One region of the Actinophytocola sediminis genome, then DNA from elsewhere that is predicted to be linked to it. Evidence: riboswitches for the same ligand, from Rfam matches in the RefSeq annotation. Region 1 holds a riboswitch; each other region holds the start of a gene.
What was found. A riboswitch is a leader RNA that binds a small molecule or an ion and turns the genes downstream of it on or off. The one in region 1 is predicted to bind cobalamin.
Positions count from the first base shown of each region.

Region 2: linked by a shared signal. The riboswitch ahead of ACYVIP_RS26115 (VWA domain-containing protein) and the one ahead of ACYVIP_RS11615 (ribonucleoside-diphosphate reductase subunit alpha) in region 1 are both predicted to bind cobalamin.
Region 3: linked by a shared signal. The riboswitch ahead of ACYVIP_RS26160 (homocysteine S-methyltransferase family protein) and the one ahead of ACYVIP_RS11615 (ribonucleoside-diphosphate reductase subunit alpha) in region 1 are both predicted to bind cobalamin.

Region 1 covers NZ_BAAGXS010000018.1:272,324-282,470, reverse strand. The annotation lists gene ACYVIP_RS11635 (hypothetical protein) at 1-708, opposite strand, end outside; gene ACYVIP_RS11630 (hypothetical protein) at 708-983, opposite strand; gene ACYVIP_RS11625 (SAV_915 family protein) at 980-1,276, opposite strand; gene ACYVIP_RS11620 (hypothetical protein) at 1,466-2,743, shown strand; cobalamin riboswitch at 2,794-3,028, shown strand; gene ACYVIP_RS11615 (ribonucleoside-diphosphate reductase subunit alpha) at 3,165-5,510, shown strand; gene ACYVIP_RS11610 (ribonucleotide-diphosphate reductase subunit beta) at 5,501-6,529, shown strand; gene ACYVIP_RS11605 (DsbA family protein) at 6,647-7,405, shown strand; gene ACYVIP_RS11600 (vitamin K epoxide reductase family protein) at 7,402-7,980, shown strand; gene ACYVIP_RS11595 (hypothetical protein) at 8,041-9,354, shown strand; gene ACYVIP_RS11590 (glycosyltransferase) at 9,388-10,147, opposite strand, start outside.
Region 2 covers NZ_BAAGXS010000043.1:82,754-92,900, reverse strand. The annotation lists gene ACYVIP_RS26130 (precorrin-2 C(20)-methyltransferase) at 1-201, shown strand, start outside; gene ACYVIP_RS26125 (cobalt-precorrin-4/precorrin-4 C(11)-methyltransferase) at 186-944, opposite strand; gene cbiE (precorrin-6y C5,15-methyltransferase (decarboxylating) subunit CbiE) at 941-2,122, opposite strand; cobalamin riboswitch at 2,175-2,323, shown strand; gene ACYVIP_RS26115 (VWA domain-containing protein) at 2,374-4,305, shown strand; gene cobO (cob(I)yrinic acid a,c-diamide adenosyltransferase) at 4,305-4,919, shown strand; gene ACYVIP_RS26105 (cobyrinate a,c-diamide synthase) at 4,916-6,265, shown strand; gene ACYVIP_RS26100 (CbtB domain-containing protein) at 6,474-6,686, shown strand; gene ACYVIP_RS26095 (CbtA family protein) at 6,703-7,464, shown strand; gene ACYVIP_RS26090 (cobalt-precorrin-6A reductase) at 7,474-8,214, opposite strand; gene ACYVIP_RS26085 (EF-hand domain-containing protein) at 8,379-8,909, shown strand; gene ACYVIP_RS26080 (SAM-dependent methyltransferase) at 8,906-9,784, shown strand; gene ACYVIP_RS26075 (spermidine synthase) at 9,794-10,147, opposite strand, start outside.
Region 3 covers NZ_BAAGXS010000043.1:96,581-104,984, reverse strand. The annotation lists partial or broken gene ACYVIP_RS26180 (FtsX-like permease family protein) at 1-329, opposite strand, end outside; gene ACYVIP_RS26175 (ABC transporter ATP-binding protein) at 333-1,097, opposite strand; gene ACYVIP_RS26170 (TetR/AcrR family transcriptional regulator) at 1,162-1,713, shown strand; gene ACYVIP_RS26165 (LLM class flavin-dependent oxidoreductase) at 1,719-2,759, opposite strand; gene ACYVIP_RS26160 (homocysteine S-methyltransferase family protein) at 2,822-3,868, opposite strand; cobalamin riboswitch at 3,894-4,083, opposite strand; gene cobF (precorrin-6A synthase (deacetylating)) at 4,113-4,862, opposite strand; gene cobN (cobaltochelatase subunit CobN) at 4,859-8,404, opposite strand, start outside.

The sequences.
Region 1 (10,147 bases):
CGCCGCCACGGCGGTGTCGTGCGCGGCGGCATGCGACGCGGCCGTGCTGAGCTGGGCGGCGGCGTCGGTCACCGACGTGAAGCGGCTGCCGACCGCCGTCCCGACAGCGGTCGCCGCGATGCCCAGCAGGCTGATCGAGCCGAAGATCTCGCCGGGGATGGCGCCGAAGAAGTCGCGCAGCGTGGTCTGGGACGCCAACTCCAGCTCACCGGCCTCGGTGACGGTCCGCGTGCATTCCCCGTACGCCTTGATCTTGGCGGCGTAGTCGGCGGCGGCGGCCTGTGCGGCGGTGACCGCGCTCTGCTCGGCGGCGGTCGGGCAGCGGTCGCCTGGCAACGGTGCGGCCGCCGGCGGCGGGCCGCCGGGGTCGAGGATGTGCGTCGCGGTGAGGGTCAGCCCGGCGGCCGCGGCCACCTCGCGCGCCTGTGCCATGCGGCTCTTCACGGTGTCCAGGTCGGCGGCGTGCCGGTCCAGCGCGGCGGCGGACTCGACGTGCCGCGCGGCGATGCGGTCGACATCGCCGACCGCGCTGACCACTCGTGTCTGGAAGGCATCGGCCGCCGAGCCGGTCCAGCCGGACTCCGAGATCCCCGCCGCCTCGCGGGCGGCACTGCCCGCGTCGAAGGTGGCCCGGGACAGCTCCCGCACCCAGCCCGCCGTCGCGCGCAGACTGCCGGGGTCACCCTTCACCCACGTGTCGAGCGGCATCAGGACCTCCCCGCGTACGCGTTGGCCTCGGTCTGGTCTCGCTGCTGGTACTCGCGCAGCGTGTTGTCCACCTCGGCGCGGGCCCCCTGGAGACCGACGGCCACGGAATCGGTCGTGTTGCACAGCGACGCGAGGCCCATGGCGACCACGGCGGTGCAGTCGCCTGCCTGTGGCGGCGGCGGGGACGCGGGCACACCGTCCACTATGGACGCCGCCAGGGACAGCTTGGTCGACACGGTGGCCAGCACCGACGGCTCGACGTCGAAGTCGGTCATCCCGTCACCTCCGCGTCCCACACGACGAGGTCGGCCGAACACAGCGCCGCGCAGTCCTCGACGCGGTCGGCGTACACGCCTATCCAGGCCTGCGCCGCGCCACAGCAGCGCACCAGGTCCTCGATCGTTCGGTAGACCGGCAGCGCGAGCCGGTCGTCCTCCGTGCGCCGCAACTCGAACGCGATCTCGGTGTCGGTGGCCGTGCCCGGCACGAAGACCTGGCTGGTCGTGGAGTCGTCGCCGTCCCAGCCGAGCAGCCGGCCGTCGATCACCCCGGTGGAGAGTTCCCTCATGTCGCCTCCATGTGTTGGTATGCCGCCGATGGTGGGTCCTGCGAACACCGCCGGTCCACGGAGATCAGGCGAAATCCCAGCTCAGTACGGCTGCGCGGACGGACAACCAGTTGTCCGCGGACAACCGGAACCCGTCCTCGGCGGCCGGCGTCGAATCCGCGAAGCAGGGCCGGGCCAAGGAGTTTGTCCGTGAACGACAGAGCGCTGGTGAACCAGTCGGCGAGAAGCCCTGGCCGCCCCCAGGGCGATCTCAGGGGCACGTCGAGGCAGGCCAACGAGCTCGCGGTGTTCCTCCGGGACCTCACCAAGGACCACACGGTGCGCCAACTCGCGGTGCGCTACATGGGCGGGCGCACGGCGTGGAGCATGTACCGCTCCGGCGCACAGCTGATCCCGCTGCATCTGCTGGAGCAGGTGGTGCGCGACCGCACCCGCGACCAGGCCGGCCGCGAGCTACGGCTGACGCGGGCGCGCACGCTGCACGAGCAGGCGGCCGCGGCGCAGCCGGCGGCCGACCCCGTCGCGGTGCCCGAACTCCCACCGGAGGCCGAACCGGCGCCCACCCGCCGGTCGAGGCTGTGGCTGTCGCACGCGGCCGCGGCCGCGGTGGCCGTGGCGGCGACATTGCTGGTGGCGACCCCGGGGAACGGTCCGCGGCCAACGACCCCCGCCCCCGTCCCGCACATCGCGACCCAGTTGGTGGCGCTGACGCCGACCGGTGACGCGGTGCGGTCCTGGGACCCGGCGACGCGGCGGTGGACGACGATCGGCGCCCACGCCGCGTCGGTGCACGGCGGCGGCGCCGGGCTGTGGGCCATCTCGCCCGGTGTCGGGCACATCGCGCAGTACCACTCGCCGGGCAACTGGTCCTATACCGGTGAACGCCCGGCGGAGCTGGTGGTCGGGCAGGACCAGTTGCTCCGGCTCGCGCCGGACCGGGCCGCGGTCTGGGCGTGGGTGCCGCAGGACAAGTCCTGGCTGCTGGTCGGCGGACAGGCCAGGCACCTGTACGCGGGCCCGGCCGGCATCTTCGCCTCCAGCCCGAGCGGCACGGACCTGTTCCGCTACGAGGGCACTCCCGAGAACTGGACCTGGGTCACCGACACCCTGGATCCGCGGGACACCCTGGTCGTCGGCGGGGAGACGCTGTACCGGCTGACCGCGGGCCGCACGGAAGTGCAGGAATGGGACCAGGTCGACGGGCGGTGGCGCCGGATCGGCGGCGCCGCGAAGACGATCCGGGTGGGCGGCGCCGGTCTGGTCGCGATGGACGACGACGGCGGGGTGCGCGTCTACCGGGACAGCCCGAACGACTGGCGGCGCATCGGCGACGGCGCGGCTGACGTCGCGGTCGGCGCCGACCGGGTGTACCGGCTGGGCACCGACGGCGCGATCTCGGAGTGGTCGGCGAACACCTGGCACGACCTCGACGCCAGCGCACGGGCGATCACCGTCGTCGGCACGTGACCGACACGCCGACACAACATATGGGTGCCGGAAGAGTCGCGGACTCCATGTATTGTGCTCAGCGAGCTGGTTCGGACGTCCACGCCATGGGGCGTCCGTCGCAAGAGGGAACCCGGTGCGAGTCCGGGACTGCCCCGCAGCGGTGAACGGGAACGACCGCCGTCACGAAGCACTGGACGCGAGTCCGGGAAGCGACGGCCAGTAGACCACCGACTCCTGGCGCGTCGACGCGCCCGGGTTCGGCTGCCCGCGAGTCCGAAGACCTGCCAGCTCGCCTGCCCGCGCCGCGGGTGGGCGCGGTCTCCAGGCCCCGAGGGAGGGCGTGCGGACATCGGCGGTGCCGTTCACGGGCACCGCCATGGGTCCTCGCGTGTCCACTTCGGACTGGAACCGGTCGGATCGAGCTCACGAGGAGAGAGCTGTGACGACAAGCCAGGTCGGCATGCGGGAAGCCGACGACACCGAACGGCCGACGATGCGGGTACGCAAACGCGGCGGCGAGGTCGAGCACGTCGACCTCACCAAGATCGTGCGCGCCGTCGAGCGCTGCGCCACCGGTCTGTCCAATGTGGACCCAATGCGGGTCGCGACGAAGACCGTCAGCGGCCTGTACGACGGCGCGACCACCGTCGAGCTGGACCGCCTCTCGATCCAGACCGCGGCCGAGCTGGTGGCCGAGGAGCCCGCCTACTCCCGGCTCGCGGCGCGCCTGCTGGCGACCTTCGTCGACAAGGAGGTCCGCGGCAACGGCATCCACTCGTTCAGCCAGGCCATCGCGCTCGGCCACGAGCACGGGCTGATCGGCGACCAGACGGCGAGCTTCGTCACCACCCACGCGCGCAAGCTGGACGACGCGGTCGACCACGACGGCGATCTGCGGTTCGAGTACTTCGGGCTGCGCACGGTCCACGACCGCTATCTGTTGCGCCACCCCAACAGCCGCGCGGTCATCGAGCGCCCGCAGTACTGGCTGCTACGTGTCGCATGTGGACTGTCGGACACGCCGGCCGAGGCGATCCGGTTCTACCGGCTGATGTCCTCACTGGCGTATCTGCCCAGCTCACCGACGCTGTTCAACTCCGGCACCAGCCACACCCAGCTGTCATCCTGCTATCTGCTGGACTCGCCGCGCGACGAGCTGGAGTCGATCTACGAGCGTTACGGGCAGATCGCGCGACTGTCGAAGTTCGCCGGCGGCATCGGCGTGCAGTGGTCCAGGGTGCGCTCGCGGGGCGTGCTGATCCGGGGCACCAACGGGCATTCCAACGGCATCGTGCCCTGGCTGCGCACGCTGGACGCCTCGGTCGCCGCGGTCAACCAGGGCGGGCGGCGCAAGGGCGCGGCCTGCGTGTACCTCGAGACCTGGCACCCGGACATCGAGGAGTTCCTGGAACTGCGGGACAACACCGGCGAGGACGCGCGCCGCACGCACAACCTCAACATCGCCAACTGGATCCCCGACGAGTTCATGCGCCGGGTGGAGGCCGACGCCGACTGGTCACTGTTCGACCCGGACGAACTGCCGGAGCTGCCCGACCTGTGGGGTCCGGCCTTCGACGAGACCTACCGGGCCGCCGAGCGGGCCGGCCGCGCGGTGCGCACGGTGAAGGCGCGGGACCTGTACGCGAAGATGATGCGCACGCTCGCCCAGACCGGCAACGGCTGGATGACGTTCAAGGACACCGCGAACCGCACGTCCAACCAGACCGCCGACGCCGGCAACGTCATCCACCTTTCCAACCTGTGCACCGAGATCCTCGAGGTCACCGCCGACGAGGAGACCGCGGTGTGCAACCTCGGCTCGATCAACCTCGGCGCGCACCTGACCGGCACGGAGATCGACTGGGACCGGCTGCGGGAGACCGTGTTCACCGCGGTCACCTTCCTCGACCGGGTCATCGACATCAACTACTACCCCACCGAGCAGGCCGCCCGGGGCAACCCGCGCTGGCGGCCCGTCGGGCTGGGCGTGATGGGCCTGCAGGACGTGTTCTTCCGGCTGCGCCTGGCCTTCGACTCGCCCGAGGCCAAGGAGCTGTCCACCCGGCTGGCCGAGGACATCTACCTGACCGCGCTGGAGACCTCCGCCGAGCTGGCCGCCGCCGAGGGACCGCACCCCGCCTACGAGCAGACCCGGGCCGAGCAGGGCAGTCTGCAACCCGACCTGTGGGGCGTCGTCCCGACCCAGACCGAACGCTGGGCGGCGCTGCGGGACCGGATCGCCGAAACCGGGCTGCGGAACTCGTTGCTGATCGCCATCGCGCCGACGGCCACCATCGCGTCGATCGCCGGCTGCTTCGAGTGCATCGAGCCGCAGGTGTCCAATGTGTTCAAACGGGAGACGCTGTCCGGCGAGTTCCTTCAGATCAACTCCTATCTGGTGGCGGAGCTGAGGAAACACGGGCTGTGGACCGAGGACACCCGGGACCGGATCAAGCGTGCGGACGGCTCGGTGCAGGGCCTGAGCGCGCTGCCCGCCGAGTCAAGGGAACTGTTCCGCACCGCGTGGGAGCTGCCCCAGCGCGCGCTGATCGACCTCGCCGCCGCCAGAGGCCCCTACGTCGACCAGAGCCAGTCGCTGAACCTGTTCGTGGCCTCGCCGACGATCGGCAAACTGTCCTCAATGTACCGCCACGCCTGGAAGTCCGGGCTGAAGACCACCTACTACCTGAGGTCGCGGCCGGCGACCCGCATCCAGCAGGCGACTGTCACCACCGCCGCCGCCTGCTCGATCGAGAACCCAGAAACCTGTGAGGCATGCCAGTGACCACCGCCGAGAACACCAGCCAGGCCCTGCTCGACCCCGGCATGGACCTGACCCTGCGCCCGATGCGCTACCCGCTGTTCTACGAACGCTTCCGGGACGCGATCAGGAACACCTGGACGGTCGAGGAGGTCGACCTGCACTCCGACCTCGCCGACCTGAACAAGCTCACCGCCGCCGAACGGCATCTGGTCAACCGGCTGGTCGCGTTCTTCGCCACCGGCGACACCATCGTCGCCAACAACCTGGTGCTGAACCTGTACGAACACGTCAACGCGCCGGAGGCGCGGCTGTACCTGTCCAGGCAACTGTTCGAGGAGGCCGTGCACGTCCAGTTCTACCTGACGCTGCTCGACACCTACCTGCCCGACGAGCAGGAACGGGTGGCCGCCTTCGCCGCGGTGGACAACATTCCCTCCATCCGGGCCAAGGCCGAGTTCTGTTTCAAGTGGATCGACTCGATCGAGCACCTGAACCGGCTGGAGACCAAGGACGACCGGCGGGCGTTCCTGCTCAACCTGATCTGCTTCGCGGCGTGCATCGAGGGCCTGTTCTTCTACGGCGCCTTCGCCTACGTCTACTTCCTGCGCTCCCGGGGTCTGCTCAACGGCCTGGCGTCGGGCACCAACTGGGTGTTCCGCGACGAGTCCATGCACATGACCTTCGCGTTCGACGTGGTCGACACCGTGCGCCGCGAGGAACCGGACCTGTTCGACGACGACCTGCACGCGCGGGTGCGCCAGATGCTGCGCGAGGCCGTCGACGCCGAGGTCCAGTTCGCCGGGGACCTGCTCACCGGCGGTGTCGCCGGGCTCACCATCGCCGACATGCGCGCGTACCTCGAGCATGTCGCCGACCGGCGGCTGGCCGCGCTGGGCCTGGAACCGGAGTACGGGTCGAAGAACCCGTTCGCGTTCATGGAACTACAGGACGTCCAGGAACTGTCGAACTTCTTCGAACGCCGGGTGTCGGCCTACCAGGTCGCGGTCACCGGCACCGTCAACTTCGACGAGGACTTCTAGGCCTGCCACGGCGGGACCACCTTCGGGTGGTCTCGCCGACACCCGGGAACCGCGTCACGGCTCGGTACGACCTTCTGGCAGATCATGGGGAAAACCCGGCGAAGGGCGCACCAAGGCATGACACGCAAGTCCAGGAGGCCATCGGCGAACGTGATCACCACGGTCGCGATCGTGGTGATCGCCGTGCTCGTCATCGGCGGCATCCTGCTGTTCAACAGGTCCGACAGCGACAACACCGACGGCAACACCGGTAACGACACCGGCGGTGACAACACCACCACCCAGGGCGAGATTCCGCGGGAGCTGCGCGCGAGCGCGGACAGCGACACGCTGACCACCGCGCCAGGCAACAAGGTCACCGTCGTGGAGTTCCTCGACTACCAGTGCCCGGCCTGCGCCGCGTACTACCGCAACGTGACCAGCGGGGTGGAGACCGACTACGCGGGCCGGATCACCTTCGTCACCCGCAACTTCCCGCTGGACTCCCACCCGCTGGCCCAGCCGGCCGCCCGCGCCGCCGAGGCCGCGGCCAACCAGGACAAGTTCCTCGAGATGTACCACGCGTTGTACGACAACTACCAACAGTGGGCGGTCGACGACAGCGGGGAGCGGCTCAGCGACGACGAGGACCGGGCGGCCACCCTGTTCGACCGCTACGCCACCGAGATCGGCCTCGATCTCGACCGGTTCCACACCGACATCGCCGCGCCGGCGGTGGCCGCGCGCATCGACGCCGACGTGGCCGCCGGCCAGCGGGTCGGCGTCGACAGCACGCCGACGATCTTCGTCAACGGCCAGCGGTTCGCGCCGACCGGCGAGAAGTTCAGCGACGTCGACCGGGAGCTGCGGGACACGATCGACGAGGCGCTCGGGTGACCGTCGGCGCGTCGAAAGGGGTGGCCTGGCTCTACGTCATCGGTGGCGCGATCGGCCTCGCCGGGGCCACGGCGCTGCTCCTGGAGCGGCTCGCCGTGCTGCGGGACCCGGACCACGTGCCGACCTGCTCGCTCAACCCGATCATCTCCTGCGGCTCGGTGATGGACTCCGCACAGGCCGAGGCGTTCGGCTTTCCCAACCCCCTGTTGGGAATCGCCGCGTTCGCCGTCGTGGTCACCGTCGGGGTGGTCCGGCTGGCCGGGTTCGTGCCGCCGCTCTGGTTCCGGCTCGGCATGCAGGTCGGCACGGCATTCGGCGTGCTGTTCGTGCACTGGCTGATCATCGCGAGCCTGTACGACATCCACGCCCTGTGCCCGTACTGCATGGTGGTGTGGGTCGTGACCATCCCGATCTTCTGGTACACGACCCTGGACACGCTGCGTGCCGCCGAAAACACCCGGCGTGCCGGAGAATCGCTGTGGCGATACCACTCCGCGGTACTCGCGGCCTGGTTCGTGATCATCGCCGCGCTCGTCCTGGCCGAATTCTGGAGCTACTGGACCAGTTTGTTCTGATCCGGAATTCCGTTATGAGTAGGATCACCCGATCGGAGTCGGCGGGGGATGGCGGTGCACGTGAAATATGTGGTTCTTGGCATCGGCGCCCTGGTCACCGCGCGGATCAACACCTTCTACGTCCCCGTCGTCGGCTTCGGTGACCAGGACACTCCGCTCGCCACCTACGCCCCCGTCGGCACGCTGGCGCTCGCGCTGATCGCCTGGCAGCTGTGGCCGGGACGGTCGTGGCGGGTGCTCCTGATCGTCGGCTCGCTGTGCACCACGCCGACCGCGGTGCTGCTGTTCTTACCGGAGGACCTCGGCGCCCCGACGGGCTCGGCCCACATCGTCCTCGGCGCGGTCGCCGTGCCGTTGCTGCTGGTCGGCGCGTTGGGGGCGGCGACAGCCACCTGGCAGGCCGGGCGAAGGACCCTGGGCGCGATCGGGTTCGGCGCCACGCTGGTCGCGTTCATGTCCGCGGGCACCGTCGGGATCCACCTCGCCTTCGGCAACCACCTCGCCGTGCCGGCGGTCGGACTGGTCGTCGTGGTGGCGACGGTCGTCGCGGCGCGGACCGCACCCGTTGCCGACCAGCCGGAGCCCCGCCCGGGCTGGCCGGTGACCATCGCCTGCGCCGTCGCGGCCGCCTCGCCGCTGGTGTACCACCTGTGGGAGAGCCCGAGCGCGGGCGTTGGCCCGCGGATCGTGGTCGGCGACGCCGCCGTCCCGACCGCCGCCGAGCTCAACCAGCAGCTCGCCCAGCACGCGCTGGTCGTCGGCTCGGTCATGCTCGGGGTCAGCGTGCTCGCCGCGGTGATCGCCGGCGTGGTCGCCGGCCGGCAGGTCCTGCTCGCCGGCGCGGTCGCCGGGTTGTTGCTCGGCACGATGTTCACCCTCGTCTCGGCGGTGGCGATGGAGCCGGGCGAACTGGCCACCGGGGGATCGGCGATCCTGGCCGCGACGGCGCTGGCCGCGGGAGTGGCCGTCGCCAGGGCACGGGCCGGCACGGTGACCGGCATCGCGGTTCTTGGCGGGGTCGTGGTCGCGCTGGTGCTGCTGCGGCTGACCGCCACCGCCGGTACCGCCGAGATTCTCACGCCGGTGCTGCTGGTCGCCACGGCCGTCGCGGCGGTGCCGGTGCTCACCTCACTCGGCGCCACCCTGGCCCCCGGCGGCACGACCCCGCTCGTGTTCGCCGGCCTGGCGACCGGCATCTCCGCCGGCATCGACGGGATCATGCTCTATTTCCGGCTCACCGCGTCCGTCGACGACGCGGCCCCCGCCGAGTACCTGCCGACGGCGGGCCTGCTCGCGGTCGCCGTCGGCCTGGCCGTGCTCGCACACCGCACGTTCGCGCGGGCGGCGGCACCGGACCCGATGGTCACCGCGTGATTGTCACCGCGTGAGCAGGTGCCGTTGTCGATATCAGATTAGGGTGCCGTAGAAGTCCAGATAATCTCCCAGCTCGCGGGTGACGACAAATCTGTCCGCACAGGTCCGGTGGGCGGCCGCACCGAGATCGGCGGCATAGCGCGGATTGGCGAGCAACTCGTTCACCGCGGCGCCGAAACCCGCCAGGTCGAGCGGATTCACCAGCAGCGCGTCCACGCGATCGGTGAACTGGGCGAGCAGCCCGCCCACCGCCGACGCGACAATGGGCCTGGCCTTCCACATCGCCTCGGTGGCGGTGAGCCCGAAACCTTCCTGGAGGCTTTTCTGCACCACCACGGTCGACCGGCGTTGGATCGCGTTGACCACCAACGCGTTGTCCGCGGTGTCCGCCAGGGACAACACCACCAGATGTACCCGCGCGCGCAGCGGCGCGGGCAGCCGCGCGCGCAACGCGGACACCTCGGCGAACACCTCGGCGCCTTCCGGGTCGTCGGGAATGTCGGCCGGGTCCGGCCCGACGAGCAACAGCTGTGCCGGCGACGGCACGAAGTCGGCGAAGGCGCGCAGCACCCCGGTCATGTCCTTCAACGGATCCCACCGGGAGACCTGGGTGACCAACGGAACGCCCGCCGGCAGCGGCTGGTCCTGGATGGTCGTGCCCACCCCCGACCTGGTGGCCGGCCCGAACAGGCCGATGCCCGCGAGCAGTTCGTCGATCCGCCGGGCGGACAGCTCCTGGTTCTTCACCGTGTCCGGGTCGATCGACGGGGCGATCACCGAGATCCGTTCCTGG
Region 2 (10,147 bases), on a different contig from region 1:
CTGTTGGCCCACCGCGATCCGGGCACCGTGGTCGTGGTCGCGCGGGACGTCGGCCGGGCGGGCGAGTCGCTGACGATGACCACGCTCGCCGAGCTGGACCCGGAGTCGGTCGACATGCGGTGTCTGCTGATCATCGGCGCGAGCAGCACGCGGGTCAGCGCGGCCGGCCGGGCGTGGACTCCGCGCTATGTCCGGGACTGACGTTCCCTCGCCGGGTCGTAGAGGTAGGACTCGGCGCCCGCCACGCCGGTGCCGAGCGCGGGGCCGACCATGATCACCGCGGCCTGCCGGAGCGCGGCGGCCTCGACCTGGTCGGCGATGTCGGCGAGGGTGCCGCGCAGTACCAGCTCGGCCGGCTGGGAGACGTTGGCGACCACCACGGCCGGGCAGTCCGGCCCGTAGTGGGCCACCAGTTCCTCGGCCAGGATCCGGGTGCGGGTGATCGCCAGGTGCAGCACCATGGTCGCGCCGGTGGCGGCGAACGCGGCCAGGGTCTCGCCCGAGGGCATCGCGGTCGACCTGGCGCGGGTCCTGGTGAGCACGACCGACTGGGCCACCGCCGGCACGGTCAGCTCGTGTCCGATCCGCGCCGCCGCGGCGGCGTAGGCCGGCACGCCCGGGGTCACGTCCCACGGCACGCCGGCCGCGTCGAGCCGCCGGGTCTGCTCGTAGAGCGCCGAGTACACCGACGGGTCGCCGGAGCACAGGCGCACCACGCGCAGTCCCGCCCGCTGGGAGGTGACCAGGTCGGCCACGATCTGGTCGAGATCGAGGTGCTGGGTGTCGACCAGCCGGGCGTCGGCGCGGCAGTGCCCGAGCACCGCGCGGTCGAGGTAGGTGCCCGGGTAGAGGCAGACATCGGCCGCCCGCAACAACTCCACCGCCCGCAGCGTCAACAGATCCGCGGCTCCCGGCCCGGCGCCGACGAAACGCACCAGGGTCATGGTTTGGTCGCCGTCCACTGGGTCACCGTACGGGCTGGTGTCCAGCCGGTGAGTCCGCCGAGGGGTGCGGCGTGCTCGACCGCGATCCGGGTCAGCTCCCCGCCGCGCTCGCCGTACGCGCGAGCGAGCACCGCCTCGGTCTCCACCGTGACCCCGTGCACGACCAGCCGCCCGCCCGGCGGCAGCGCCGACCAACAGGCGTCCAGCACACCCGGGATCGTCGCGCCGCCGCCGACGAACACCGCGTCCGGAGTGGACAGTCCGGCCAGCGCATCCGGCGCCGCACCGGTGACCACCGCGAGGCCCGGCACCCCGAGCCGGCCGGCGTTGCGCGCGATCCGTTCGGCGCGCACGGCGTCCCGTTCCACCGCCACGGCCCGGCAGGTGGCGTGCGCGCGCAGCCATTCGATCGCGACCGACCCCGCGCCGGCACCGACGTCCCACAGCAGCTGTCCCGGCTGGGGCGCGAGCCTGGCCAACGCGACCGCCCGCAGGTCCCGCTTGGTGAGCTGACCGTCGTGCTCGAACGCGTCGTCCGGCAGGCCCGCGAGCAGCCCATGTGCCGGCCCACCGACGCACTCGATCGCCAGCACGTGCAGCGCGGGCGCGTCCCCGGTCCAGTCGGCCGCGTCGACCTGGCGCACCGACTCGTCGTCCCCGCCGAGGTCGGCCAGCACGGTCAGCCCGCTCGCCCCGAAACCGCGCTCGGTCAGCGCCCGCGCGACCAGCGCGGGGGTGTGCTTGTCCTGGGACAGCACGAGAATCCGTCGCCCCGGCGCGAGGTGGCGCACCACCGTGCCCGGCTCACGGACGACCTCGACCGTCTCGGCCGGCCAGCCGAGCCGGGCGCGGGCGAGCGCCACCGAGGACACCGCCGGCACCACGACCACCGACTCCAGGCCGAGCAGGTTCAGCAGCGTCGTCCCGATGCCCGCGACCAACGGGTCACCCGACGCGAGCGCCACCACCGGCCCGTCCCCGGTCAACTCGGCGAGCAGTCCGGGCAGCCGCTCGCGCAGCGGCGAGGGCCACGCCACGCGCCGCTGACCGGCGATGTCGGGCAGCAGCCCGAGCTGGCGCGGCGCGCCGAGCACCACCCCGGCCGCCCGCACCAACTCCCTTGCCGGCTCCGCCAGCGCCCGCCAGCCGTCCGCGCCGATGCCAACCACGTGCACCATCACGGCAGGTCACAGTACGTCAGGCCCGTTGGTGGTGACCCAGGAGTTATGCTGCGATCACCAGGCCCGAGGTGCCCGCGCCGCGCTGACCGCGCGGCCGGGAGAATCGGGAAGCCGGTGAGAATCCGGCACAGGGCCCGCTGCGGTGACCCGGACGTCGATCCGGGAAGTCCGAAGACCGGCCTCGGCGCCTGCCGACGGGCGTGATCCCGCGCCCGTCCACCGGTTGGCACTGAGCGCGGGAGCCCCGAATGCCACAGCAGTACCCCTTGTCGGCCGTCGTCGGCGCCGACGACCTCGTCCTCGCCCTCCTGCTCGCCGCGGTCGCCCCCGAGGTCGGTGGGGTGCTCGTGCGCGGCGAGAAGGGCACCGCGAAGACCACCGCCGTCCGCGCGCTGGCCGCGGTCCTGCCGCCGGTCGACGTGATCGCCGACGACCGGTTCGCCACCGATCCGCTTGACCCGACGCCGCTGTCGCCCGACGGTCCGTTCCCAGCCGACGCCAGGGTGGAGACCCGGCCGGTGCGGCTGGTCGAGCTGCCCGTCGGCGCGACCGAGGACCGGGTGCTCGGCTCGCTGCACCTGCAGCGCGCGCTGGCCGAGGGCGTCGCCGAGTACGAACCGGGCCTGCTGGCCCGCGCGCACCGCGGCATCCTGTACGTGGACGAGGTCAACCTGCTGCACGACCACCTGGTCGACGTGCTGCTTGACGCGGCGGCCACCGGCCGGGTCAGCATCGAGCGCGACGGCGTCTCGGTCGCGCACGCCGCGCGGTTCGTGCTGATCGGCACGATGAACCCCGAGGAGGGCGAGCTGCGGCCGCAGCTGTTGGACCGCTTCGGCCTCACCGTCGAGGTGGCCGCCTCCCGCGATCCCCGAGTACGCGCCAGGGTGGTGCGCTCGCGCCTGCGGTACGACGCGGACCCCGACGGCTTCGTCGCCGGGTTCGCGGCCGAGGAAACCCTGACCCGGGAACGGATCGTGGCCGCCCGCGCGCTGCTGCCGACCGTCGAGCTGACCGAGGCGACCCTGCTGCGCATCGCCGAGGTCTGCGCCGCGTTCGAGGTCGACGGGATGCGCGCGGACATCGTCATGGCCAGAACCGCCGCCGCGCACGCCGCGCTGGCCGGCCGCACCACGATCACCGCCGAGGACCTCAAGGTCGCCGCCCGGCTCGCGCTGCCCCATCGGCGCCGGCGCAACCCGTTCGACGCGCCAGGACTCGACGAGGACCAGCTCGACCAGCTGCTCGACGAACCAGCGCCCGAGCCGGAACCCGACCCGCCGGCCGGCGGCGACGATCCTGGCGACCGGGACATCCCGCCACCGACCGATGCCGATGGCCCGGCCGGCAACGGGCAGTCCGCGCCGTCGACCACCGCCCCGGTCGGCGAGCCCTACCGGGCCCGGCTGTTCACCGTCCCCGGTGTCGGCGGCGACGAGGCCGGCCGGCGGTCCACCGCCCGTACCGACACCGGCGGCCGGGTCGGCGCGCAACGCCCCGCCGGCCCCACCGGCACCCTGCACCTGCTGGAGACCCTGCGCGCGGCGGCCCGCCACCAACACCGGCGCGGCCGGCGCACCGGCCGGCTGCTGCTGGCCGCCGAGGACCTGCGCGTGCCGATCAAGGAGGGGCGCGAGTCCAACCAGGTGCTGTTCTGCGTCGACGCGTCCGGCTCGATGGCGGCCAGCCGCCGGATGCGCGAGGTCAAGACCGCCATCCTGTCCTTGCTCACCGACGCCTACCAGCGCCGGGACAAGGTCGGCCTGGTCACCTTCCGCGGCGGCGGCGCCGAGCTCGTGCTGCCGCCGACCGGGTCGGTCGAGGTGGCGGTCACCCGGCTGCGGGAGCTGGCCGCCGGCGGGCGCACCCCGCTGGCCGAGGCGCTCACCCGGGTCGCCGAGGTGGTCCGGGTCGAGGCGATCCGCGACCCGCGCCGCCGCCCGCTGCTCGTGCTGGTCACCGACGGCCGCGCCACCCACGGGCCGGACGCGCTCGGCCGCGCCCACCGGGCCGCGGCGGCGCTCGGCCGTACCGGGCTCTCGTCGGTGGTCGTGGACTGCGAGACCGGCCGGTTCCGGATGGGCCTGGCACGCAGGCTGGCCGAGCTGCTCGGCGCCGTGCACGTGCCGGTCGGTGAGGTCAACGCCGCCGCGCTGACCACCGCCGCGCGGGCCGCCTGATGGCACAGGGACAGCCGCCCGTCGTCCCCGAGGACGGGCTGACCACCAGGCAACGCCGCAACCGCCCGCTGCTGATCGTGCACACCGGTGACGGCAAGGGAAAGTCCACCGCCGCCTACGGGTTGGCGTTGCGCGGCTGGAACCAGGGCTGGGACATCGGCGTGTTCCAGTTCGTCAAGTCGGCGAAGTGGCGCATCGGCGAGCAGACCGTGCTGGAGCGGCTCGCCGTCCTGCACACCGAGACCGGCGAGGGCGGCCCGGTCGAGTGGCACAAGATGGGCGCCGGCTGGTCCTGGTCACGCAAGGAGGGCAGCGAGGAGGACCACGCCGCGGCGGCGGCCGAGGGCTGGGCCGAGGTCAAACGCCGCCTCGGCGAGGAACGTCACGACCTGTATGTCCTCGACGAGTTCACCTACCCCATCCAGTGGGGCTGGGTCGACCTGGCCGACGTGGTGGACACCCTGGCGGCCAGGTCCGGCCACCAGCACGTGGTGCTCACCGGCCGGCGGGCCGACCCACAGCTGGTCGAGCTCGCCGACCTGGTCACCGAGATGACCGTGGTCAAACATCCCTTCCAGACCGGACAGAAGGGCCAGCGGGGCATCGAGTGGTGAGCCGGCCACTGCCCAGGATCGTCGTGGCCGCACCGGCTTCCGGGCACGGCAAGACCACGGTCGCGACCGGCATCATGGCGGCGTTGCGCCGGCGCGGGCACGTCGTCAGTGGACACAAGGTCGGCCCCGACTACATCGACCCCGGCTACCACGAGTTGGCCACCGGCCGCCCCGGCCGCAACCTCGACCCGTTCCTGGTCGGCGAGCACCGGCTCGCACCGCTGCTGTCCCACGGCGCGGCCGGCGCGGACGTGGCGGTGATCGAGGGCGTGATGGGCCTGTACGACGGCAGGCTCGGCACCGGCGGCTTCGCCTCCACCGCACACGTCGCCGAGGTCACCGCGAGTCCGATCGTGCTCGTGGTGGACGTGTCCCACGCGGCCAGGTCGATCGCGGCCGTGGTGCACGGCATGCGGACCTTCGACCCGGCGGTGCGCATCGTCGGCGTGGTGCTGAACAAGGCGGGCTCGCCCCGGCACGCCGCCGAGGTGCTCGACGCGTTGGCCGGCACCGGGCTGCCCGTCCTCGGGGTGCTGCACCGGGATGACGGCGTCGTCGTGCCGTCCCGCCACCTGGGACTGGTGCCGGCGGCCGAGCGGCCGGACGCGGTCGCCGCGCTGGACCTGCTCGCCGACCGGACCGAGGCCAACCTCGACCTCGACGGACTGCTCACACTCGCGCGCGCCGCACCGAACGTGCCGGCGGCACCGTGGGACCCGGCCGCCGAGGTCACCCCGGTCGGCGATCGACGACCGCTGGTGGCCATGGCGGGCGGGCGCGCCTTCACGTTCCGGTACGCCGAGACCGAGGAACTGTTGCGCGCGGCGGGCTGCGCGGTCACCACGTTCGACCCGCTCACCGACGACCGGCTGCCCGCCGGCACCAGCGGCCTCTATCTCGGCGGCGGGTTCCCCGAGGTCCACGTCGGCGAGCTGTCCGGCAACACGAGGCTGCGCAAGGAACTGCGCGACGCGATCGGATCGGGCATGCCGACCGTGGCGGAGTGCGCCGGGCTGCTCTACCTGTGCCGCACCCTCGACGGCAGGCCGATGGTCGGCGCACTGGCGGCCGACGCCGCGATGACCCCACGACTCACCCTCGGCTACCGCGACGCGGTGGTGGCCGCCGACGGGCTCGCCGGCGCGGCCGGAACTCCCTTGCGTGGCCACGAGTTCCACCGCACGGCGGTCACTCGGGACGCCGGGGTCGACCCCGCGCTGTTCATCGAGGGCAGTCCACACGGGTTCGGCTCCGCCACGGTCACCGCGTCCTACCTCCACGTGCACTGGGCGGGCCATCCGGGCCTGGCCGAGCGGTTCGCCGCCGCCGTGCACGCGTTCGGCTGACCCCACGCGCCAACTGGAGGTACTGCCGCCACGTTGACCAGTGGTAACGTGAGTCGACCCTGGACAAGGAAGCCGGTGGGATTCCGGCACAGTCGCGCTACTGTGACACCAGTTCGGCCGTCGACCGACGGCCATGGCGGGTGGAGTCAGACCCGAGCCCAGGGATTGCCCAGCACACGGGACGCACATATCCCTGAGGAGGCACCACATGAGCCAGTCAGTTCCCGTCACGCCGGAAGTCCGGATCCCCACGATTCCACTCGGCCAGATCGCCCCGTGGGCGGTCCTGTTCGGTGTGCTCGCCTTGATCGCGCTGTTCTTCGTCAGCGCCGACCAGGGCGCGGTCAACGTCTTCGCCGGCAACGCGATCCACGAGTGGGTCCACGACGGCCGGCACCTGCTCGGCTTCCCCTGCCACTGAGCGGAACCGAGCACCCATGACCGCACGCAACTTTCTCATCCGTGGTCTCCTCGCCGGACTCGTCGCCGGCCTGATCACGTTCCTGGTCGCCAACGTCTTCGGCGAACCCTCCATCGACGCGGCGATCGCGATCGAGGAGGCGGGCGCCGAGGAACAACCCGCGCACACCCACGGCGAGGAGGAAGGCACCGAGGTCACCAGGACCACGCAGAAGACGTTCGGCCTTGGCACCGCGACCCTCGCGGTCGGGGTCGCCCTCGGTGGTCTGGTCGCGCTGGTGGCCGCCGCCATGGTCGGCCGGATCCGCAGGCTGACGCCGACACAGTCGACCGCGCTGGCCGCGCTGGTCGGGTTCGTGTCGGTGGCGCTGGTGCCGTTCCTGAAGTATCCGGCCGCTCCGCCCGCGGTCGGCAACGAGGACACCCTCGGCTCGCGCACCGGCCACTACTTCCTCTATCTGCTCATCTCGGTGGTCGCCGCCGCGCTCGCGGTCGCGCTCGGCCGTTACCTGAGCGAGCGGCTGCGGATCGTCGAGGCGGTCACGCTGGCCGTGGTCGCGTACCTGGTGGTCGTGGTCGGGGTCGGGTACCTGTTGCCGACGGTCAACGAGATCGGCGAGTTCCCCGGCCACACATTGTGGGAGTTCCGACGCGCGTCGCTCGTCACACTCACGACACTGTGGACAGTCATCGGCGTGGTGCTCACCGCGCTCATCGGCAGGCTGTACGAACGGGAGGTGCTGGCGGCCGAGCGGCGGGACCTCGCGGCCAGCCTCTGACCACAGTGGTCAGCCGCGAGCCAGCACCCAGTCGGCCGCGTCGGCGGGATCGCTGACCGTCGGCACGCCGCCGGGACTCTCCCGGCGGCGCACGACGACCACGGCCAGACCCAGCTCGTCGGCAACCTGGAGCTTGGGCCAGGTGTAGGCGCCGCCGGAGTCCTTGGTCACCAAGGAATCCGCGCGGTGCCCGGCCATCAGCGCGCGCTCCCCCGCGAGGTCGTAGGGTCCACGACTGGTCACCAGGGTCCACGGCTCGGGCAGTGCGAGCTCCGGCACGTCCACCACACGCACCAGCGCGGCATGGTCGGCCAACGGGTCGGCGAACGCCGCGAGCTCCTGTCGGCCGACGGTCAGGAACGGTCGCTTTCCCAGTAGCGCCACTGTTTCCGCCGCCTCCCGGTGTCCATTGACCCAGTGCCACCTGTCCGCGCCGGGAGCGTCCGTCCATCCCGGACGTTCCAGCCGGACCAGCGGCACCCCGGACTCGGCACACGCGGCGACCGCGTTGGCGGTCATGCCCGCCGCGAACGGATGCGTCGCGTCGACCACCGCGGTGACCGCGTGCTCGGCCAGATAGGTCGACAACCCGGCGACCCCACCGAAACCACCGATCCGCACCGGTCCGACCGGCAACCGTGGGCGCGCCACCCGCCCGGCCAACGACGACACGAAGTCCACGCCGGCACCGGCAAGCAACTCGGCGAGCGCCCTGGCCTCCGACGTACCACCGAGCACGAGAACTGTCATCGCTGATCTCCCACAGGCACACTCGGAGTAATTGTAGCCATAATGACAATTCACTCTTTTTGGTAGTAACTAGCCAGCTCGACCGCACCGCCCTCGCATTCTGACATAGTGACGCCGGCCACTGAAGTGGACCGGTTGTGGGTGACGAGAAAGGGTGATGATCTATGAGCATCGAGGCAGTCGATCGGGTCGGACTTATCTTCACGTTGTTCGACGCCAACGGCAGCGGCGAGATCGAGGCGAACGACTTCGAGCTCATGGCGGATCGGGTCGTCAAGGCCGCGCCGCGGTCCGACGACGCGGCCAAGGAGGCGATCGTCGCCGCGTTTCGTCGCTACTGGGCCACCTTGGCCGAGGAACTCGACAAGGACCGCAACGGGCGGATCAACCGCGAGGAATACCAGGCGATCGTGCTGTCGCCGGCGCGTTTCGAATCCACGATAGCCGAGTTCGCGCAGGCACTCGCCCACCTGGGCGACCCGGACGGCAACGGCCTTGTCGAGCGTCCGGTCTTCACCGCGCTCATGATCGCCATCGGGTTCGCGCGGACGAACATCGACGCCCTCTTCGACGCCTACGAGCCGAACGGCGACGACCAGGTCGCGGCATCGACCTGGGAGTCCGGTATCCGGGAGTTCTATCAACCGGACGCGGCCGACATCACCGGCGACCTGCTGGTGCCGAGCGCGGGATGACCGCACCCGTCGGAGGACGAGTCGTGCTCGGCGACGATGTCGGCCTGACGGCACTCATGGTCGCCGCCGCGCGCGCGATCGAGACCCACCGCCCGGACTCGCTGGCACAGGATGAGTACGCGGAACACTTCGTGCGCGCCGCATCGGCATGCGCGAGTTGGCCGTTACGCCCCCAAGAGGTCCCCGATGGCGCGCGGAACCCGTTGTGGGAAAGGCTGGGCCGCTACTTCGGTCTGCGCACCAGAGTGCTCGACGACGTGATACTCGCCGCGGGCGACCGTCAGGTCGTGCTGCTGGGCGCCGGCCTGGACACCAGGGCGTTCCGCCTCGACTGGCCGGCCGACTCCGTCGTCCACGAACTCGACCGGCCGAACGTGCTGACGTTCAAGCAGAAGGTGCTGGACGGTCTCGGCGCCCGCCCCCGCGTCGACCGCCACGCGATCGCGGCCGACCTCCGCGAGGACTGGGCGGGACTGCTGCCCGGCTTCCGACCGGACGTGCCGACGACCTGGCTGGCGGAGGGCCTGCTGATGTACCTGCCCAGCGACGCGGAACGCCGCCTGATCCAGACCGTGGCTCACCTCTCGGCGCCCGGCAGCACCCTGGCCTACGAGATCAAACTGATCCCCGAACCCCCCACGATGCGCGACAACCCGGTCTACACCACCGCCAGGGCCCAGATCGGCATCGACCTACTGGCCCTGTTCGACCCCGACCCCCGACCGGACTCGGCCGCCGCGCTCACCGCCCTCGGCTGGACCACCGACATCCGCACCCCCTTCGACTACGCCCACCTCCACGGCCGCGGCCCACTCCCCGAACCGCACGACGCACTGGCGACCAACCGCTGGGTGATCGCCAGAAAACCCCGGTGAGCAACCAGATCAGGCCGACATGCCGAAGACGCCCGTCGGCGGTGTCGGTGAGCGCGTCGCGGTCTGGTCGGTGGTCGGCGGGGCGTCGCCGACGAACCGGGCGAGCGCCGCACCCTGCTCGACACGGCCGGGGAACGAGTCGCCAGCGACCCGGCGCGTGAGTTCGGCCAGCGGCAGCTCCGCGCGGGAGGCGACCACGATGACGTTGCCGAAACGTCGTCCCCGCAACACCCTCGCCTCGGCCAGGACACAGACGTGCGGGAACACCGCCCGCGCGGTGGCGACCTGCGCCCTGGCGAACGCCAGTTCCCCACCGTCGGCGATGTTGGCCGCGTAGACCCCGCCGGGCCGCAGCGCGCGGGC
Region 3 (8,404 bases), on a different contig from region 1:
ACCAGGGTCTCGGCGGCGACCATGGTCTGCAACTGACGCGGCGTCGCGCCGACCAGCCGCAGCCCCGCGAGCTCCCCGCGCCGGCCGACGAGGGTGACGCCGATGGTGGAGACCATGGCGAACAGCACGATCGCCACCACCCAACCACCCATGATCAGCGGGAACTGGGTGAGGAACGGCGCGTCGGCCGCCGTGGTCGTCGGGGCCAGCCCGGTGCCGAGCAGCGCGGCCATCGCGGTCACCAGCAGCAGGCCGACGAACGAGACCAGGGCGGTCGCCAGTGCGGCCGAGCGGTGGTGGACGAACGAGCGCAGGACGAGGGTCAGCATGGGTCAGCCCACCACCGCGTCGTTGGCCGCCTGCTCGGCGGACTCGACCAGCGTCGCCATCCTGGCGGCCACCGCGCCCGCCGACGGCCGTGCCAGCCGGTCGACGATGCGCCCGTCGGCCAGGAACAGCACCTGGTCGGAGTAGGACGCGGCGACCGGGTCGTGGGTGACCATGATGATCGTCTGGCCGCCGTTGGCCAGGCCGCGCAGCAGCGTGAGCACCTCGCGGGCGCTGCGGATGTCCAGCGCGCCGGTCGGCTCGTCGGCGAAGACGACGTCGGGGTCGGTGATCAGCGCCCGCGCCACGGCGACGCGCTGCTGCTGCCCGCCGGAGAGCTGGTCCGGCCGGTGTCCGGCGCGCTGGCCGAGACCGACGTTCCGCAGCAGGGCCGAGGTGCGCCGAGGGTCGGTGCGCCGCCCGTCCAGCCGCAGTGGCAGCTCGACGTTCTCTCCCGCGGTGAGCGCGGGCAGCAGGTTGAACGACTGGAACACGAACCCGACCCGGCGGCGGCGCAGCCGCGCGAGCTCGACCGGGCCGGCCTGGGTGAGGTCGCGGTCGTCCAGCTCGACCAGCCCCGAGGTCGGGCGCTGTAGCCCCGCCGCGCAGTGCAGCAGGGTCGTCTTGCCGGAGCCGGACGGCCCCATGATCGCGACGAAGGACCCCCGGCCCACGTCGAGGTCGATGCCGCGCAGGGCGTGCACCGGGCCGGCATCGCTCGGGTACTGGCAGGTCAGCCCACGGATCCGCAGGACTGGCTTGGTGTTCATGACAGGACTCCCCTCGATATGTATGTTCGTTTGAAACGAACGTTTACATGATACGGTACCCGTCATGGGTCATCGGGAGAACCTGCTCACCGCCGCACGGGAGTGTCTGCTGCACAACGGCTACGCGCGGACGACCGTGCGCGAGCTGGTCGCGGCGTCCGGCGCCAACCAGGCGTCGATCAACTACCACTTCGGCTCGAAGGACCAGCTGCTCACGCAGGCGATCTACGACCTGAACGAGGAGTGGGGCCGCCACCTGTTCGCCGCGCTCGAGGACGCCGAGGGAGCGCGGGAACAGGCGGCGCGGGTCGCCAGGTGGCAGCGCATCATCGAGTCGATCCAGAAGAACCGCGAGCTGTGGTTCGTCAACTTCGAGACGGTCGCGGTCCTCCAGCACAACGACAAGATCCGCGAGATGAACGCCTCGGCGCAGCGCACCGCGCGGGTCGCCCTGGCGCACGCCTTCGGTGGCCTCGGCCAGGACGCGGACCCGGCGGAGGTGCACGCCGTTGGCGCGCACTACTACTCACTGCTGGTCGGCGTCGCGCTGCAGTGGTTGACCGATGCCGACGAGGCGCCGACCGCCGAGGAGATCGTCCGCGCCGACCGCGGCTGACCAGGTCACCACATGATCCTGTCGTGCACCAGCCGCAACTGCTCGCGCATGGTGGCCACGCCGGGCAGGTCGATGCCGGCGAACGCCTTGACCAGCGCGGCGTCGGTGATGGCGAGGACCAGGTGGTTGACCCCGGTCGAGGCGATCTCCGTCCTGATCTTGGCCAGGCACTCCTCCGGGGTGCCGGCCACGGACAGCTTGTCGGCCAGCTCCGGCGGGGTGAGCTCGAACGCACGGTCCACCCGGCCCTCCCCCACCGCGGCGATGATCTCGGTCAGCGACGCGGGATCCACGTCGTTGCGCGCCAACTGCTCGGCCGGCATCGACGACGCGTACAGGCCGACCATCGCCCTGGCGGCGTCCTTGGCCGCCCGCGAGTCCTCGCCCGTGGCGAACACGACCCACGCGCCGAGGTCCAACGACGACACGTCGCGGCCGGCGCGCTCGGCGCCGATCCGCACGTTCTCCACCATGTACTCGTAGGCGCGCCTGGTGTAGCTCAGCGCATGGTGCACGCCGTCGGTCAGCTCCCCCGCCGCCTGGAACGACTTCGGGCCGCGCATCGCGCCCAGCTTGACCGGAACGTGCCGCTGGACCGGCCGGGCGAAGGTGAACAGCCCGTCATAGCGGTAGAACTCGCCATCGTGGCTGATCGCCCCCTCGTCGAGCAGGGTGCGCACCACGGTGTGCGCCTCCTTGAGGCGGGACAACGGTTTCGTCCGCGCCCAGTCGATGCCGTACTGCGCGAGCAGCCCGAAGTTCCCCGACCCGAGCACACATTCGGCGCGGCCCCCGGTGAGCTCGTCGAGGGTGGCGGTCGCCTGGGCGATCAACGACGGCTCCCGCAACGTCACCGCGGACACGCTCGGACCGAACCGGATGTTGGTCGTCTTGTCCGCCGCCGCGGCGAACAACAGCCAGAGATCCTTGTGCCAGGTCTCGTCCGCCGCATAGCAGGCGTAGAACCCGAGTTCGTCGGCGAGCTTGATGGACTCGATCGTGTCGTCGAGCGGGTAATCAGGCAACAGCACGAAACTGAACCGCATGATTCTCCTCCCAGAACAGTCGACCAGCCCAGTGTGGCTCCCCGCCGGTGACTACCGGAAGGTCACGCGCGATCGCCGAGAGCCACGATGTGGTCCGGCAGCCGCTCGTCGTCGCCGTACATGAAGTGGTTGCTCATCCGCTCCGAGAACCGGCTCGCCTCGGTCGTGCGGCCGACCGCCTCCGCCACCTGACGGACCAGCATCGGGGACGCGCCGCAACACACGCCGAGGTAGTTGACGTCCAGGTCGTGCGCCTCGGTCGCGAAGGCGCCCAGCTCGTACCTGTTGGCGGACAGCGGATCGAGCGCGGTGGGGAACGTGCGACCGTGCGGGGAGGGGACGCGTGCCCGGTCGTCGGTCAGGTTGAAGAACGTCGGCTCCTCGACGGTGGTCCGGTACGGCACGGGCAAGGCACCGACGTGACAGGACACCGCCGCCCGGATCTCCTTGAGCCACGGCAACATCGTGTCCGGCCCGCGGAAGCAGTTCATGCCGACGACGTCCGCGCCTGCCTGCTCGAGTCGCTGGCAGGTCTCCACGATCCCGACGCCGTCGGCCAGTTCGTTCAGTGCCATCGGCGCGATGGTGAGCACCACCGGCAGGCCGGTCGACGCCGCCACCTCCAGCGCCGCCAACGCCTCGCCCGCGTAGTAGAACGTCTCGCCGATGATCAGGTCGGCGCCGCCGTCAACGGCCCAGCCAACCATCTCCTCGAACATGGCACGCACCTCGGCCTGCCGGCCGGTGTCCGCCGGGTCCCACACGTTCGTGTTGGAGATGTTGCCCGCCATCAGGTCCCCGGGTCGCGCGTCGGCGACCTCGCGGGCGATCCCCAGTGCCGCGCGGTTCAGCGGCTCGAGCAGATCCTCCTTGCCGATGACCCGCATCTTCTCCCGATGCCCGTTGTAGGTGAATGCCTCCACCACATCGGAGCCGGCTCGTTGGAAGTCGACATGCAGGGCGCGCAGCGCGTCGGGGTGTTCCAGCGCCACCTCGGGCACGAACTCCCCGGCGGTGAGATAACCCCGTCTCTCCAGCTCGAAAAGAAATCCCTCGGCGCAGATCACCGGGCCGGCATTGAGGCGTTCGGTCAGGTCGTTGGTCGACATTGTGCGGCTCCATCGCTCGTGGATCGGCTACGTGCGCGCCGCAGACGGTCTCCTGACTTCCGGATGTCGGCTTTCCTCGCCTTCCCAGGACATGTCCCAGTGGCGTCATGAGGTTCGCTATCCGGTCACAGTGGCGAGGACCGCGCTGGATTCACACCAGACTTCCCGTTTTCTGCCGCGCGTCGAACACGCTATCCACCTGCCACAGGATGGTCAATTGTTTCATATTATGGAACCGGTGCAGTCACTTCTCGTGCCGGAGCAGATAGATGTCCAGTAGCCAGCCGGCCTCGTGTTTCGCGGCGGTGCGGGCGGTTGTTATCGCGGGCAGGACATCGGCGAGTTGGCCGGCGGCGAGTCGTTCGCTCGGGGTGCCGAGATTGGCGCCCCACCAGATGTGCCAGCCGGCCGGGTCGACGGCGCGTAGTTCCTCCAACGAGCGGCTGAGCAGGACCGCGATGTTGGGCTGTCGCTGCCGGATCGCCTCGACAAGACGGCGGCCGGTGGTGATGTGCAGCGGTTCGCCGATGCCGTGCGGCACGATGCGGTGGCGGGCGGCGAGCGCGGACAGGCTCGACACGCCCGGCACGACCTCCAGCCGGGCGCCGACGGTGTCGGCGACGCGGGCCAGCACGCGGATCGTCGAGTCGTAGAGGGCCGGGTCGCCCCAGACGAGGAAGCCCGCGTCGCCGTCGTGGTCGGCCAGCGCGGCGGCGTAGCGGGCGGCGCGGGCCGCGTGCCAGTCGGCGACCGCGTGTGCGTAGTCCGCCGCCGTGCGGTCCCGCTCGGCGTCCTCGACGACCACGATCGTCGGGTCGCCGCGCACGTGGCGGCCAAGCAGCGCTGTTCTGGCGGCGGCCAGCGGGTCGCCGTCCGGGCGCTGTTTCTCGGTCACCACGAAGAAGTCGACCTCGTTCATCGCCAGGACCGCCTCGACGGTGAGCTGGTCGGGACCGCCGGGGCCGACGCCGATGAGCACCACCCGTCGGCTCACGCGCCGTCCTCGAGGTCTCCCTCGACCGACAGGTAGACCGCCTGCAGCTGGGCCAGCACCTCCGGGTCGGGCTCGGCCCACAGCCCGCGGTCGGCCGCCTCGTGCAGTCGCTCCACGATGCCGCGCAGCGCCCACGGGTTGGCCTGGCGCATGAACTCCTGGTTGGTCTGGTCCAGGACGTACTCGCGGGCCAGCCGCTCGTACATCCAGTCGTGCACGACACCGGTGGTCGCGTCGAAGCCGAACAGGTAGTCCACGGTCGCGGCCAGCTCGAAGGCGCCCTTGTAGCCGTGCCGTTGCATCGCGCCGATCCAGCGCGGGTTCACCACCCGGGAGCGGAAGACGCGGTTGGTCTCCTCCTGCAGCGTGCGGGTGCGCACCGCGTCGGGGGACGTGGAGTCGCCGACGTAGGCCTTCGGGTCGGCGCCGGTCAACGCCCGGACCGTGGCGATCATGCCGCCGTGGTACTGGAAGTAGTCGTCGGAGTCGGCGATGTCGTGCTCGCGGGTGTCGATGTTCTTCGCGGCGACCTGGATGCGGCGGTAGTTCGCGCGCATGTCCTCGGCCGCCGGCCGGCCGTCGAGCCCCCGGCCGTAGGCGAAGCCGCCCCAGGCGGTGTAGACCTCGGCCAGGTCGGCGTCGTCGCGCCAGGTGCCGGACTCGACGGCCTGCAGGATGCCGGCGCCGTAGGAGCCGGGGGCCGAGCCGAAGATCCGCGCGGTGGCCCGGCGTTCGTCGCCGTGCTCGGCGAGGTCGGCGTGCACGTGGGCGCGGACGAAGTTCTGCTCGGCCGGTTCGTCCAGCGCGGCGACCAGCCGGACCGCGTCGTCGAGCATGCCGACCACGTGCGGGAAGGCGTCGCGGAAGAAGCCGGAGACCCGCACGGTCACGTCGATCCGCGGTCGGCCCAACTCGGCCAATGGCAGCACCGCCAGCTCCCGCACCCGCCGGGAGGCCTCGTCCCAGACCGGCCGGACACCAAGCAGGGCAAGGACTTCGGCGATGTCGTCGCCGGAGGTGCGCATGGCCGAGGTGCCCCACACCGACAGGCCGACCGACTTGGGGTACTCGCCGGTCTCGTCCAGGTAGCGGGCCAGCAGCGAGTCGGCCATCGCGACACCGGTCTCGTAGGCGAGCCGGGAGGGCACCGAGCGGGGGTCGACGGTGTAGAAGTTGCGGCCGGTCGGCAGCACGTTGACCAGACCGCGCAGGGGCGAGCCGGACGGGCCGGCCGGGACGTACCCGCCGTCGAGCGCGTGCAGCACCGCGTCGAGCTCGTCGGTGGTGCGGTTCAGCCGGGGCACCACCTCGGTGGCGGCGAACGCCAGCACCCGGACGACCTCGGGGTCCTCGTGCAGTCCGGTCGCCGCGGCCGGGTCCCAGCCCGCCGCCTCCATCGCCTCGACGAGCGCGCGGGCCTTGGCCTCGACGGTGTCCACGGCACCGGTCTGCTCGGCGCCCTCCTTGAGGCCGAGCGCGGTGCGCAGGCCCGGCACCGCGGCGGTCTCGCCGCCCCAGATCTGTTGGGCGCGCAGGATCGCGAGCACCAGGTCCACCCGCGCGGCCCCGGCGGGTGCCTGGCCGAGGATGTGCAGCCCGTCGCGGATCTGGGCGTCCTTGACCTCACACAGCCAGCCGTCGACGTGCAGGATGAAGTCGTCGAACTCGGTGTCGTCCGGGCGGTCGTCCAGGCCGAGGTCGCGGTGCATGTGCGCGGCCTGCATGAGGGTCCAGATCTCGGCGCGGATCGCGGGCAGCTTGGCCGGGTCCATCGCCGCGATGTTCGCGTGCTCGTCGAGGAGTTGCTCCAGCCGGGCGATGTCGCCGTAGCTCTCCGCCCTGGCCATCGGCGGCACCAGGTGGTCGACGATCGTGGCGTGCGCGCGGCGTTTGGCCTGCGCGCCCTCGCCGGGATCGTTGACCAGGAACGGATACACCAGCGGCAGGTTGCCGATGGCCGCGTCGCTGGCACAGGCGGCGGACAGCGCGGCGTTCTTGCCGGGCAACCATTCCATCGAGCCGTGCTTGCCGAGGTGCACGACGGCGTGCGCGCCGAAACCATGCTCCAGCCAGCGGTAGGCGGCCAGGTAGTGGTGTGATGGCGCCAGGTCCGGGTCGTGGTAGATCGCGACCGGGTTCTCGCCGAACCCGCGCGGCGGCTGGATCAGCAGCACGATGTTGCCCGACCGGATGGTGGCGAGCACGATCTCGTTGGCGTCGTTGACGAACAGCGCGCCCGGCGCCGGTCCCCAGGCCTCGGTGACCGACTCCCGCAGGGCGGGGTCCAGCGCGGCGAACCAGCGCGTGTAGTCCCCCGCCGGGATGCGCACGTGCGCGTCGGTGAGCTGGCCCTGGGTGAGCCATTCCTCGTCCTGTCCGCCGGCCGCGATCAGCGCGTGGATGAGCGCGTTGCCCGCCTCGGTGTCGTCGGCGAGGTCGATGGCCGGCAGGTCGCCGATGTCGTACCCGGCGGCCCGCATTCGGCGCAGCAGCCGCACGGTCGACACTGGAGTGTCCAGGCCGACCGCGTTGCCGACCCGGCTGTGCTTGGTCGGGTAGGCCGAGAGCATCAGCGCGATCCGCCGCTGCCCCACCGGGGTGTGCCGCAGCCGGGCGTGCGCGACCGCGATGCCGGCCACGCGGGCACAGCGCTCGGGATCGGCGACATAGCGCGGCAGGCCGTCGATGTCGGTTTCCTTGAACGAGAACGGCGCGGTGATGATCCGGCCGTCGAACTCGGGGATCGCGATCTGGCTCGCGGAGTCCAGCGGGGTGACGCCCTCGTCGGCGGCCAGCCACTCGGCCCGGCTGGAGGTCAGGCACAGGCCCTGCAGGATCGGGATGTCCAGCGCGCGGATCCGCGCCACGTCCCAGGCCTCGTCGTCCCCACCCGCGCTCACCCCGGCCGGGGTGCTGCCGCCGGCGGCGAGCACAGTGACCACCAGCGCGTCCAGGGTGCCGAGCGCGGTGTACAGCTCGTCGGGCGCCGAGCGCAGCGACACGGAGAACACCGGCACGCCGACCGCATCGCCGGTGGCGTCGACCGCGTCGGCGAGCGCGTGCGCGAAGTCGGTGTTCCCGCTGGTCTCGTGTGCCCGGTAGTAGAGGATGCCGATCCGGGGCAGTTCGCCGGCGGGGATCGCGCGGTCGGCGAAGCCCCACGCCGGCACGGTGACCGGCGGCTCGAAGCCCTCGCCGGTGAGCAGCACGGTGTCGGAGAGGAAGGCGTGCAGCTGGGCCAGGTTGGCCGGCCCACCCTCGGCGAGGTAGCGGTGCGCGTCGGCCGCGATGCCGGCCGGCACCGTGGACAGGCGCATCAGCTCCGCGTCCGGGGTCTGCTCGCCGCCGAGCACCACCAGCGGCACGGCGCTGTCCCGCAGGATGGCGAAGCCGTCGCGCCAGGACTCGGGGGTGCCGAGCAGCCGCACGACGACCACCTGGGCGCCGTCGACGACCGAGGCCAGGTCGGCGAGGTCGAGCCGGGCGGGGTTGGCCCAGCGGTAGTCGGCGGCCGACGCCCGCGCGGACAGCAGGTCGGTGTC